2 linked regions of the Prochlorococcus marinus CUG1415 genome follow. Each later gene encodes a partner of the first gene's protein in a complex. Links are inferred from orthologs where the notes say so. Each region holds a gene or a part of one and is shown in the gene's direction. Other genes may lie near its edges.

The links.
Region 2: the proteins of HA143_RS02225 (region 1) and lpdA are in contact, whole or in part, in a crystal structure (PDB 1EBD), measured with the Geobacillus stearothermophilus proteins. The link is inferred for Prochlorococcus marinus CUG1415 from one-to-one orthologs. Residues at the interface, in WP_033016211.1 of Geobacillus stearothermophilus: Ile130, Ala131, Met132, Pro133, Arg136, Arg140, Glu141, Asn155, Arg157; in WP_049624544.1 of Geobacillus stearothermophilus: Pro340, Ser341, Asp344, Tyr345, Arg403, Asp406, Val408, Glu431, Ala432, Gly433, Asp438.

What each region holds. Positions count from the first base shown.
Region 1 is NZ_JAAORL010000001.1:385,279-392,446, forward strand. What follows is about bases 1,612-4,576. They hold HA143_RS02225 (dihydrolipoamide acetyltransferase family protein), read left to right. Parts: upstream 1,612-2,392; coding sequence 2,393-3,760; downstream 3,761-4,576. Other genes in these bases: HA143_RS02215 (AMP-binding protein), read left to right, coding at 1,612-1,692; HA143_RS02220 (YlqD family protein), read left to right, coding at 1,731-2,174; queA (tRNA preQ1(34) S-adenosylmethionine ribosyltransferase-isomerase QueA), read left to right, coding at 3,767-4,576. In the rest of the region: more of HA143_RS02215, read left to right, coding at 1-1,611; more of queA, read left to right, coding at 4,577-4,891; cysK (cysteine synthase A), read right to left, coding at 4,894-5,880; HA143_RS02240 (PLP-dependent transferase), read right to left, coding at 5,965-7,168.
Region 2 is NZ_JAAORL010000002.1:250,039-257,089, reverse strand. Bases 2,722-5,569 are described here. They hold lpdA (dihydrolipoyl dehydrogenase), read left to right. Parts: upstream 2,722-3,349; coding sequence 3,350-4,789; downstream 4,790-5,569. Other genes in these bases: trpC (indole-3-glycerol phosphate synthase TrpC), read left to right, coding at 4,802-5,569; HA143_RS07445 (TrmH family RNA methyltransferase), read left to right, coding at 2,722-3,346. Also shown: HA143_RS07460 (aspartate aminotransferase family protein), read right to left, coding at 1-317; murA (UDP-N-acetylglucosamine 1-carboxyvinyltransferase), read right to left, coding at 936-2,306; more of HA143_RS07445, read left to right, coding at 2,468-2,721; more of trpC, read left to right, coding at 5,570-5,689; HA143_RS07430 (hydantoin utilization protein A), read left to right, coding at 5,745-6,416; sodX (nickel-type superoxide dismutase maturation protease), read right to left, coding at 6,425-6,712; sodN (superoxide dismutase, Ni), read right to left, coding at 6,778-7,051. UniProt on the Escherichia coli protein: Lipoamide dehydrogenase is a component of the glycine cleavage system as well as of the alpha-ketoacid dehydrogenase complexes.

The sequences.
Region 1 (7,168 bases):
GATGTAGTTACTTTAATCTCTGAAAATTCTCCAAGATGGCTCATAGCAGATCAAGGATTAATGCGTTTAGGAGCTATAAATGCAGTCAGAGGTATTAATTCTCCTTCAGTAGAACTGGACTATATTATTGAGCATTCTAATTCAGTAGGGCTAATAGTTCAATCTAAGGAGACTTGGTTAAAATTAAGTCACAAAGAAGAATTAAAAAAGAGACTGAGATTCATAATTAATTTAGAAGATGAAAAATTTGAAAGTTTAATAAGTTGGAGTGAATTTATAAGTGCAGGAGAAAAAGAAAATTCTCGGAATAATATTATTGAAAAATGTAATCCAAGAATTGATGACGTTGCTACTATTCTTTACACTTCTGGGACAACTGGAAAACCTAAAGGTGTTCCCTTAACACATGCAAACCTTTTGCATCAAATAATTAACTTAGCCTATATCGCTGATCCAGAGCCTGGTACTTCTGTATTAAGTGTGCTACCTATCTGGCATTCTTATGAGAGGAGCGCTGAATACTTCTTTTTCTCATGTGGTTGTTCTCAATACTATACAATCCCAAAATTTCTGAAAGATGATATTACACAAATAAAACCTGTTGTCATGGCTACTGTACCGAGACTATGGGAAGCAATACATGATGGTTTTTTTCAGGCTTTGAAAAAAATGCCTCCCAAAAAGCAAAAACTTATTAAGTTTTTGATAAGTAATAGTTCGGTTTTCAAAAGAAGTCTTAGAAAGATAAGAAATATAGATATAAATCAAATAACTTTTAAATCAAAAATCCCCTTACTGGGTTCTGTTATTAGCCGATATCCTTTACATAAATTGTCTACTATTTTTTTATGGCCGAATATTCTTAGACAACTATGCGGAGAAAAACTGAAATTTCCCATTAACGGTGGAGGTGCATTGCCAGAACATGTAGATCTTTTTTTTGAATCTTTAGGTGTAGATGTTTTGGTGGGATATGGACTCACAGAAACTAGTCCAGTATTAACTTGTAGAAGAAGAGAATTAAATGTTAGAGGATCATCTGGTCAGCCTCTAGCATTTACTGAAATCAAAATAGTGAATGATGATAAAAAAAAGATTCTGAAGTTCAGAGAAGTCGGAAAAATTCTTGTTAGGGGGCCGCAAGTAATGAAAGGTTATCTTAATAATGAAATAGCTACAAAAGATGTTTTATCCAAGGATGGTTGGTTTGATACTGGTGATTTAGGTTTTCTAATACCAAATGGTTCTCTTTTTATAACAGGAAGAGCCAAGGATACGATAGTGCTATCAAGTGGTGAAAATATAGAACCGAATCCGCTAGAGACTGAAATCCTTAGTTCTGAATTTATTAATCAGATTCAACTAGTAGGACAAGATAAGAAATGTTTAACAGCCCTTGTAGTTCCTAATGTCGAATTGGTTAGAAGCAAGTTTTTGGAAGAAGACCTTTCAAAATTAAACCTGAATAAGAATATTGGTACATTTTTTAAATCAAAAATTAATAATATGCTTAAAAGTCGATTAGGAGCAAGATCAGAAGAACAAATATTAGATTGTTATTTTGTTGATGCTTTTACTCTAGAAAATGGGTTGTTAACACAAACTCTTAAACAAAAAAGAAAAGAAATAGAAAAAAAGTATTCATTACAAATAGAAAATATGTATGAAAACAAATTTAGTAAGAAAATTTGATTTGTTCTATCTATATTAAAAAGGTAATTTAATTTTTTATGGAAACAAAAAACTCAATATCTATTAAGCGCTCAATAGCTATTAAAGCTGTAGTTACACCAACTTGGAAGGAAGATGCTGAAAAAGAATTAAGTAAAGCAATTTCAAACATTGACCAGCAATTATCGCAACTGGAGCAAGAGGGGCAGCAAATAGTAAATAATATTAGATCCCAATCGGTTAATCCTCTAGATCCAAGGGTTCAAGAACAGGTTAGTCAGGTTCAACAACAAGTCGCAGCAAAACGAAATGAAATTGAAGAACAAAAAAGAAATCTACTACAACAACAGAGTCAAGTTCGCGAATTAAAAATGGACGAAATTGTTGATCAAGGGCAAGTGGATAGTTTCTGTGATGTCACTGTGGGAGACAATCTTATTGAAAAAATGCAAGTCTCGATTACGGTTAAAGATGGAGTTATTCAATCTATAGATAATAATTAAAGAGAAGATTAAGTATTTTTGATAAATATAAATAAATCTTAATTTCGAAAAGTTTTAATTTCTAATCGATCTAAATTATTACTTTCTTAAGTTTTAAGAGTTCCCACTGTGAACATGATTTCGTATAATTAAAACAAGAGTTTAAAGGGTTCTTAACCATAAAAACTTTAGGAAGTTTGGTAGAAATCCCTTGAAACTTATGCAATAACAATTTTCTTATGTCTCACGAAATATTCATGCCTGCCTTGAGTTCTACTATGACGGAGGGCAAGATTGTGGAATGGTTGAAAAATCCAGGAGATAAAGTTGAAAGAGGTGAATCTGTCTTGGTTGTTGAATCTGATAAGGCAGATATGGATGTTGAATCTTTTCAAGATGGATATCTTGCAGCTGTTTTAATGCCTGCTGGCAGCACTGCACCAGTAGGAGAAACTATCGGTCTTATTGTAGAAAATGAGGATGAGATAGCTTCTGTTCAAGAACAAAATAAAGGAAATCAACCCGAAGTTTCTAGTTCGGATCAACTTGAATTGGTAAGCAATAAAACTGAAGAAAAACCAGTAGCCCAGACTGAAAATATAAAAAAAGAAACACAAGAAGTCGTATTAAAGAGTGAAAAGGAAGCCCCATCTTTTAATAGCGATCAAATTAATGCCGCTACAAATAATGTTTCTTCGAGGGTGATTGCATCTCCAAGAGCTAAAAAACTTGCCTCTCAAATGGGTGTTGATTTAGCAAAGGTTCATGGATCAGGACCTCATGGAAGAATTCAAGCAGATGATATTTTAAAAGCTAATGGCCAACCAGTCTCTATTCCATGGATAGGCGAAGGTGGTTCTCCTGCATCGATTCCTGGTTCAAATTTGGGAGTTGAAAGTAAACCCGAAGCTTCAGGAAATAGTTTTGGTAATCCCGGAGAAACAGTTCAATTTAATACTCTTCAAAAAGCGGTAAATAAAAATATGGAATCTAGTTTAGATGTGCCATGTTTTAGGGTAGGTTACTCCATTAACACAGATAAATTAGATAATTTCTATAAAAAAGTAAAACAGAACGGAGTGACTATGACTGCTTTACTAGTTAAAGCAGTTGCAAAGACACTAAAGAAACATCCTCAAGTAAACTCCAGTTTCTCAGAAAATGGAATTTCTTATCCAGAAAATATAAATATTGCTGTTGCTGTTGCGATGGAAGATGGTGGACTAATAACTCCAGTTTTAAAAGAACCATGCAATACTGATTTATTTGAATTATCTAGGGAATGGAAAGATCTCGTAAAAAGATCAAGATCAAAACAACTAGAACCTGATGAATACTCAACGGGAACCTTCACTTTATCTAACCTTGGGATGTTTGGAGTTGATAGATTTGACGCAATTCTTCCTCCAGGTACCGGTGCTATTTTAGCCATAGCATCATCGAAACCAACCGTTGTTGCTAATAGTGATGGTTCAATATCTGTTAAAAAAATAATGCAAGTAAATCTAACAGCTGATCATAGAGTGATCTATGGAGCTGATGGAGCTTCATTCTTGAAAGACTTGGCTAACCTGATTGAAAATGAGCCAGAGACACTCGTATCATAAATTTAATTGATTTCTCAAATTAATAAAGAAGAAAGAGATTATAGGCTTGAATCTTATGATTATTTACTTGATCCTTCATTAATTGCTAGTAAACCTTCTGCAATTAGGCATGAATCAAGATTGATGATAGTTAGAAATAGTGTTTTAGAAGAAGACTGCTCAACTAATAAATTTACCAAGAATCTTTTAGATGAATTTAGAGAAGGCGATCTTGTAGTTGTTAACAATACTAAGGTAATGAAAGCTAGGTTAAAGGTTGAATTGGAAAATGGGACGTTAGTCGAATTATTAGTCTTAGAAAGATCCCATGAATGTGTTTGGTTATGTTTGGCAAAGCCGGCGAAAAAGTTAAAAATAAATAGAAAAATAATATTAAAATCTCCTTTTGCAGAAGATATTAATTTGATGGTTGATGGGGTTGATGAAGAAACTGGAGGGAGATTTATTAAATTTCCTGAAAATATAACTGATCTCAATTCAATGAATGACCTTCTTGATAAATACGGGGAAATCCCTCTCCCGCCTTATATAAAAAATACTGAAGAAGAATCTTTTCATGAGAATAGTTATCAAACTGAGTATGCAACTAATCCAGGGGCCGTTGCTGCGCCAACTGCTGGTTTACACTTAAGCAAAAGTCTTATTTCCAATCTAAAAAAAAAGGGAGTAATAATTATACCGATAACTTTGCACGTGGGCTATGGAACATTCAAACCAATTGATCAAGAAGATCTAAGTAACTTAAAACTTCATAAAGAATGGGTAAGTGTTAATAAGGAAGTAGTGGAGGAAATAAAAAGAGTAAAGAAAACAGATAGAAGAATAATTGCTATTGGTACAACAAGCGTAAGAGCTCTTGAAAGTTGTTATTCTTACGAAATTAATGACTTTATTCCCATAGCTAAATACGTAGATTTAGTAATTAAGCCAGGTTATAAATTTAAGGTAGTTGATGGATTATTAACTAATTTTCATCTTCCTAAAAGTTCATTATTACTTTTAGTAAGTGCAATGATTGGTAGAGAAAGATTATTAGATTTGTATAAGAAAGCCATAAAAGAAAAATTTAGATTTTTCTCTTATGGCGATGCGATGTATATTTCACCAGATTCACTACTGGATAAAAAATAGATTTAGGCTTTGACTGGTTCTTGAATGATTCCGCTTGGAACTTCAGTAAACATAATTGATGATAAATACCTCTCAGCTAAATCAGGTAGAACAACTACAATTGTCTTCCCAGCATATTCATCTTGTTCAGCTAATCTAACAGCAGCAGCAGCAGCAGCTCCACAAGATATTCCTACTAATAGGCCTTCCTCTTTAGCTAGTCTAAGAGCCATCTCTATAGATTCGTCATTTGTTACTTGTTCAACCTTGTCAACAATTGATAAGTCAAGGTTCTTAGGAATAAATCCTGCTCCAATTCCTTGAATTTTATGTGGTCCGGATTTAACCTCTTCTCCATTCATTGTCTGCGTAATAACAGGACTATGTGATGGTTCTACAGCTACAGAAGTAATATTCTTGCCCTTCTCTTGCTTAATGTATCTTGAAACTCCTGTAATTGTGCCACCAGTTCCAACCCCTGCAACTAGGACATCAATTTCACCATCGCAATCATCCCAGATTTCTGGTCCAGTAGTTTTGAAATGAATTTCAGGGTTTGCTGGATTATCAAATTGACCTGGCATGAAATATTGAGAAGGATTACTTTCTGCAATTTCTTTTGCCTTAGCAATTGCTCCAGGCATACCTTTAGATGCCTCTGTTAAAACAATTTCAGCACCCAACACTGCCATAACCCTTCTTCTTTCAATTGACATGGATTCTGGCATTGTAAGGATCAGTTTATAACCTCTTGCTGAAGCAGTAAAAGCTAGAGCAATTCCTGTATTTCCAGAAGTTGGCTCAACAATAGTTTTGTCTTTTGTAAGTTTCCCACTTTTCTCGGCATCCCAGATCATGTTTGCGCCGATCCTACATTTGACACTATAAGCGGGGTTTCTACCTTCAATTTTTGCAAGTACAGTAGCTTTCGCGTTTTTAGTAACTGATTTTAATTTTACTAATGGAGTGTTTCCGATAGCAAAACTGTTGTCCTCATAAATTTTTGCCATTTATATATTGAGAAAATATATATTAATACTAACTATTATTTAGAAAAAGAGTATATAAGTTTCTATACGGTAAATACTAGGAATTTAGAAATTATTTAGTGCTTCAGAAAAGGTTTTCCATAATTGATCTTGGTCTTCTAATCCAACTGATACTCTAATAAGGTGCGAGGGTATACCAAAACTTTCAGCCCAATCCAACTCGTCATAATGAGCTAGTAAAACATAAGGACAAACGAGAGTAAATTTTGTACCTAAACTAGGTCCTTTAGATACTTTTAGAGAATCATAAAATTTTTTAGCTTTGTTCAATCCTCCATTTAATTCAAACGATAATAAGCAGCCATATCCTCCATCAGAATTAAGTAAAGAATTAAAATTTGGACAATTTTCAGGATGGAAAATATTTTTAATCTCGCTATGTGTCTCTAATCTTTTTTTTAATTCTAAACATGCTTTATTTTGTTCAAAAACTCTTTGATTTACATCTCTACTAACTTTCTCTAGATAAACTATATCTCCATCGGAAAGTATTGGAATATTAATCTCGTTTAATGCATATCTAAACTGATCAATCCATTTGCTTTTTGGATTTAGTATTAATGATCCGGCAAGAATATCACCACTACCTGAAAAAATTTTTGTAAGTGAAGTAAAAACTATATCTGCATGTTCTATGGAATTTATATTTAAATTCGAACCAATTGTATCGTCAATAATTAAAGGAATATTTAGCTTTTTTGCAATTTTTGAAATTTTTTTAATGTTTACACATTTGAGCATTGGATTACTTGGAAGTTCAATAATTAATGCTGATGGATCTATTCTTTTGATTTCTAATTCAATATCCGCGCAATTTTCTTCTGTAATTAACTTTGCTCCGTGAAAGATTTTCATTGGTAATTTAAGTACATCTACATATGGAAAACCAACTTGGAGTGTTGGTTTAGCTGGAAATAATTTATATATGATTTCCAATGATGTATGCAATGCAGACATTCCAGATGAAGTTAAGTGAATATCATTAGAGTTAATTTTTGTAGATTTAGAAATTCTATTTTTTATTCTTTGAGAACATTCATTTACGTAAGATTTTGGAGGGCAATCTTCAAGTCCTAGTTCTATAGCGGCAGCTCTTGAAGATAGACCAAGACCAGTATGTTGCCAAAAATATTTTGCATAAATACCTCCTTCTTTTTCAGTTATTAAGAAAGCTAAATTATCTCTTTTTTCTATTAACGAGAATTGTTCAGAAGTATTTCTATCAATGTATTTTTTAGCTTTAAAAGCT
Region 2 (7,051 bases), on another replicon or contig:
CCATATTTTTTAATTAATTTAATTGCTGATTCATTTGCTTCCGCACCACTGTTGCAGAAGAAGACTCTTTCGGCACAACTCATATTTGTTAAAGTTCTGCTTAATTGTTCTTGTTCTTCAATGTTGTAGAGATTGGAAATGTGCTGAATCTTTTTTAGTTGAGTTGATAGCCTTCTTCTTAAAACTCTATCGCTATGTCCAAGACTACAAGTTGCTATACCAGCAACTGCATCAAGATACTTTTTACCCGTTTTGTCCCATAGCCAACAACCTTTTCCTTCTTTGAAAGATATATCGAATCGACTATAGGTATTCATCAAAGTGGGAGCGGTCGGACTTGAACCGACATACCCGAAGGTGCCGCATTTTGAGTGCGGTGCGTCTACCAATTCCACCACGCTCCCAAGGCTTTTGAAAAAATTAACCTTTCTATTATAACAAAAATCATTTTATTGACTATTGTTTTGATCAAGGAACAGTGATCAAGATAACGTTTGTTAATAGTTAATTTTTCCGAAAAAAAACATAGAATTATATTTATTGAATTTGCTGATAATAAATAAGATAAAAATGCATTATTCAACATTTGTGATGCAACTATGTAGCAAAAAATCAAAAAAGAACCTATTTTTAAGAAGTCAGCTTCATAATCAGTAATATTATGTTATATTAAAAGAAAAAAATTAAATGACTAAAATTAAAGTAAAAAATTTATCTTTACAATTCGTTCCCTACCTTTTCATTGCAGTCACTATATTGACAGCATTTGGTTCTAATAATGGAACTTGGGCATGAATGATTTCAAGATTAGTGGTTTAAATAAAATTTGGTCTAGTCGTTTCTTAGTATTATTTCTTATATTTTTAGGTTGTATTTCACTTATTAATATTGCTTACGTTTAATTAATTTATTAATTTCCCAAACTTTTTTGCAACTTAGGCGGCTTTATATCTAGGAATATCTGCAGGATCTGAATTCATTTTAAACTCCTTATTCTTCAAGGCTTTTTTGTTAAACTCTCTATTTATTTTTATACCCAATATTTTTAGTTTTGATTCAAAATTTTCATACCCTCTATCCAAGTGTTCTAAACCATAGATTTTACTAGTGCCTTCAGCTATAATCCCAGCAATTATTAATGCGGCTGAAGTCCTCAAATCAGATCCAACTAGATCCATTCCCTTAATTTTTTTAACACCTTTGATATGGGCTATATTTTCATTTAATTTTATATTTGCCCCCATTTTATTGAGTAAATGAACATGGTTCATTCTGTTTTCGAAAATTGTTTCAGTTATCTTTGATTCGCCATTTGCGATTGACATTAAAGTTGTAAATGGTGCTTGCAAATCAGTTGGAAATCCTGGGAAAGGAGCTGTTTCAATATCTACCCCTTTAATCTCTTTACCCTTGATTGTAATTGAATTACCTTTAATCGTAATTTTACTTCCACTTTCTTGAAGCTTATTCGTGACAGCTTCAAGATGATTAGGAATTACAGGAGAAACTGTTATCGAAGAGGAAGTCGCTGCAGCAGCTATTAAAAAAGTGCCAGCTTCTATTCGATCCGGAATTACTTTATGAGTACAACCACACAGATTATTAACACCATCAATAATTATTTTTTCTTTGCCCGAGTCGTAAATTTTTGCACCCATTTTATTTAGCATTTGGCATAAATCCTGAATTTCAGGTTCTCTTGCAGCATTCTCAATCGTGGTTCTTCCTTCCGCTAATGATGCTGCCATTATTAAAGTTTCAGTTGCTCCTACGCTTGGGCACTTTAATTTGATATGTGAACCATGTAGTTTATTAGTCTCGTCCTTTATTCTTGCTTTGACAATTCCTTCTTCAATAATAATTTCCGCTCCTAAGGCTTGAAGTCCATTTATGTGCTCATCTATGGGCCTTGAACCAATATTGCAACCTCCAGGTAAGGGGACTTTAGCCTCTCCATATTTACTTAATAATGCACCTATACAAAAGAAACTAGCTCTTAATCCATTAACAAGTTCATATGGAAGTTCTTTAATAGAAATATTTTTAGGATCTATCTCTAATCGATTGTTTTTTTGTATTAATTTAACACCTAAACTCTTTAGGATATTCCCCATTTTTTCAATATCAGTTAGACGAGGAACATTCTCAAGAATTATTCTTTCATTAGTTAGCAGTGATGAGGCTAATAAAACTAAGGCAGAATTCTTAGCGCCACTTATTTCAACTTTTCCATGTAAGTTACCTTGGCCAAAAATCTTTAAATTTTGATATTTAAGATATGACTTCTTTTTGCTTACGCAAATCATTAAGGCTTAATTTATTAGATTCATCATGACAAACGATAACTTGTAAGTCTACCCCATGTAACGTCTTAAATATTAATTAAAAGTGAAAAGGTATTTTTTTTAATTTCTTAGGAAATAAAAATTCAATAAATAATTGATCAAAACATTAATACAATTAGAATATATTTGATAACAAAATTTTCAATTTCCTCATAGAAAATACTTTTTTAAAAATAACTAGTAAAAACAATAATCTAGTTAAAAGATTTAGATCATTCAAAAGAGGATCATCTCCACAAGATCAAGACTTTTTTTGCATAGAGGGCACTCATCTCATTAAAGAATTGTTGAAGTCTGGGAAAAATCCCTCAAAAATTTTAGTTACCGAAAAATGGCTAAGAAAGAATCAAAATCTAAGCAAAAAATTTCAACAGTCATTAATAAATATTGTCTCAGAGGAAGTTTTGGCATCTGCGATTTCAACAATTAATCCAGATGGGATAGCAGCTTTAGTAGAGATTTCATCAATACCTAATTATCACTTTAATAGTAATGATGATTTTGTTCTTGTTCTCGATAGAATTCAAGACCCTGGGAATATGGGCAATCTTTTTAGAACTGCTCTAGCTGCTGGTGTTGATGCAATTTTTTTAGCTGGAGGTGCGCACCCATTAGGCCAAAAGGTATTAAGGGCATCTTCTGGCGCAGTTTTTCACCTCCCATTTAAAAGATTTGAGGGTACTGAGGAAAAAACAATAAATTCTTTATTAAAGTCTGTATCTGAATTATCAAATGTAGGATTTAAGGTTTTTTCTACTAGTAGCCATAATAAAAGTTCAAAAAAACCTTCAAAACCCTACTGGGAAATTGATTGGTCTAAGTCTACTGTCTTGATTTTGGGTAATGAGGGGCAAGGTATTCATGACAAAATTCAAGAAGCATTTAGTGAAACAATTACAATTCCGCATAGTAAGCTTGTAGAATCATTGAATGTGGCTTGCGTTGCAGTTCCGTTATTACTAGAACGAAAAAGAGTCGCATACACCTCTAAACGTAGATAAAAAGTGACTGATTCAAGTTTTGATTTTGATTTAATCGTTATAGGAGCAGGATATGGAGGTTTTGATGCCGCCAAACATGCTGCTGGTAAGGGACTGAAAGTCGCAATAGTAGAATCTTCTGATATGGGAGGCACTTGTGTTAACAAGGGTTGTGTTCCCTCTAAAGCTCTTTTGGCTGCAAGTGGAAAAGTCAGAGAAATAGCTGATTATGAACATTTAGCCAAATTTGGTATTCATGCTTCTCCAGTAAGGTTTGAGAGATCAAAAATTGCAGATCATGCAAATAATTTAGTTTTAAATGTTAGAGAAAATTTAACAAAAACTCTTAAAAGGAGTGGGGTTGAAATTATTTTGGGTATTGGAAGACTTGAAGGGAATCAAAAAGTGGGTGTAAGAGATAAAAACGGAGTTGATAGAATCTTTACTTGTAAAAATATTGTTATAGCAACTGGTTCTTCTCCTTTTGTGCCTCGTGGAATAACTTTGGATAATAGAACTGTATTTACTAGTGATGATGCCGTTAAACTTGAATGGCTCCCAAGATGGATAGCTATTATTGGAAGCGGATATATAGGATTGGAGTTTGCGGATGTTTACACTGCCCTAGGTTGTGAAGTGACTATGATTGAGGCTCTGGAAAATATAATGCCTACATTTGATCCAGATATTACAAAAATTGCGAAGAAGAACCTTATTCAATCAAGAGATATAGATACAAAATCAAATGTCTTTGCGACAAAAATAACACCTGGATGTCCTGTGAAAATAGAACTGACAGATGCAAAATCTAAAGAAGTTTTAGAAACTTTAGAAGTTGACGCTGTACTAGTGGCAACTGGCAGAAGTCCAAATAGTAATAATCTAAATCTTGAGTCTTTAGGGATCGAAACAGTAAAAGGTTTCATTCCTATAGATGATCAAATGCGGGTTAAAAATGGTAAGGAAATAATACCTAACATTTGGGCTGTTGGAGATGTAACTGGCAAACTAATGCTTGCTCATACAGCGGCAGCGCAAGGCACTATAGCAGTTGATAATATTTGCGGCGGTAACGTCGAAATTAACTATAAAAGTATCCCTGCTGCAACATTTACTCATCCTGAGATTAGTTCAGTTGGTCTCTCTGAAGCTGAAGCTAAAGAAATATCGGCAAAAGAAAATTTTACTTTGGGAGTTGTCAAAAGTTTCTTTAAGGCTAATTCAAAAGCATTGGCTGAATTGGAGAGTGATGGGATGCTCAAATTAATTTTTAATAAAGATAATGGGAAAGTTTTAGGTGCTCATATTTTTGGGTTACATGCAGCTGATTTAATTCAAGAAATCTCAAACGCTATTTCAAGAAACCAAGATGTAATTGAATTATCTACTGAAGTACATACTCATCCTACACTTAGTGAAGTTGTTGAGGTCGCATATAAACAAGCTGCTTCTCAAATAAAATAGTTTTTATCATTAATGGAAATAAGACGTAGGCCTCCAAATCCAACCGTAAGGGTAGAAAATTTAGAATATGCTGTACCTCATAGAGAAGCACAAGCAAAAAATATTCTCGAAGAAATTGTATGGCATAAGGACATTGAAATAAAGAATTTTAAAAAAATAGTTACTCTAGAAGATCTTATAAAAAAGATTAGTAATCTTCCTGCTCCTAAAGATTTCTACAAAAGTATCTTAGAGTCGAAAATTAAACCAGGGGTGATTGCTGAGATTAAAAAAGCTAGTCCTAGTAAAGGTGTTATCAGAGAAGATTTTCATCCGGAAGAGATAGCTCCTTGTTATGAAGGATTAGGGGCATCATGTATTTCAGTGCTAACCGATAAAAGGTTTTTTCAAGGTAGTTATGAAATACTCGAAACTGTAAGGAAATCAACTAATCTACCTTTGCTCTGCAAGGATTTTATTATTTCTGCTTATCAAATTTATAAAGCAAGGTTATCTGGTGCTGATGCAATATTATTAATCGCGGCGATTTTAAGCGATGATGATTTAATTTATTTAAAAAAAATTGCTGATAATTTAAGGATGAGCGTTCTTATTGAAGTTCACAACGAGAATGAATTAGAAAGGATATTAAAGTTGAAATCTTTCAATTTAATTGGAATAAATAATAGAGACTTAAAGACTTTTAAAACAAATTTAAAAACTTCAATGGATTTGATGAATATATATTCAGATATATTTTTAAAACAAAATATTATTCCTATTAGTGAATCAGGAATTCATTCTGCAGAAGATTTAGAATCCCTTAAATCTGTTGGAATTAAGGGAGTATTAATTGGTGAAACTTTCATGAGAGAAAGTGATATTGAAAAATCTTTCAAGAAATTATTTAACTCAATTTAATTTTGGCTTCAAATCGTGCTATAAAATTGAATAAACAGAGTTGTACTGAATATATATGCAGGCCGTAATAATAACCGGTATAGTTGCTGGATTTGTGCATGTTGTTAGTGGTGCAGATCATTTAATTGCAATGGCACCAGCAGCTATTAATAATCCCAAAAAAGCTCTTGAAAATAGTTTTTCATGGGGCCTAGGACACTCTTCTGGCATCCTCTTGTTAGCTTTCTTAGCGATTTTTATTAAGGATATTACGCCATTAAACAAATTTTCTAATATTGCCGAATTCTTAGTGGGAATTTCTCTTCTAATTGTTGGAGTATTTGCGATAAAAAGTTCTTTTCAATTAAGAATCCACTCGCACTCTCATAAGCATGAGAATGGAATTGCCCATCGTCACTTTCACTTTCATGTTAAGGAACAAAAAAACAATAATAAGCACTCCCATGCTTTAACAGGTTTAGGATTGCTACACGGTATTGCTGGAGGTTCACATTTTCTTGCAGTTCTTCCTGCTTTAGCACTACCTATAACAAGTGCTTGCTTATATTTGATTTCATATTTAATTGGTTCACTAATTAGTATGAATCTTTTCACTTGTTTAATATCTTTTACGACCTTTAAAGCAAGTCAAAAATTTATTAAAAGATTAATAGCTATAGCGGGAGGGCTTTCCATTTCTATGGGATTATTTTGGATTCAAAGAAGTGCTTCTGTTTTTTTGAACTAAAGAAATTTTTATAATTTAGGAATCATTAATTTAGAGGTGATAATACCAATTATTTTTTCGTTATTTACTAGTCCGAATTTTTTACTATCTTCGCTAAATTCGATATTGTCACCAAGGACCTCTATATTATTTTGATTCACTGAAATTATCCTTTTTATAAGTGTTTTATTTTTAAGTGGATGATTAAAAATAACTATTTGTCGATTTTTTAGTCTTGATTTATTTTTTTTATATTCTTTAAAAAATACAATATCCCCTTCTTCAAGCGAAGGTAACATAGAATCACCACTAACAATAGCGGTTTTTCTTAAACCTAAGATAAATAAAATTAAATCAAAAAAACTTTTGAAAATAATTTAAATTAACTAGCTTTTACAAAAGCATCTGATCTTCCTTTTGATGCCCAGAAAATATTATGAATCTTTTCTACATAACTCATTAATTCTTCAGCTTGAGCTAAATCAATATTAACTTTGCAAGCACTGCATAATTTAGCTGCCTTCCAAATAGTTTCATGAAGGTCTGGATAAGTTTCCAAATGGACAGGTTTAAAATAGTCTGTCCACAATATTAGAATTTCTTTTTTTGTCTCTTTTGCTTGCTCTTCTTTAATTGCAACATATCTAGAAAATGTA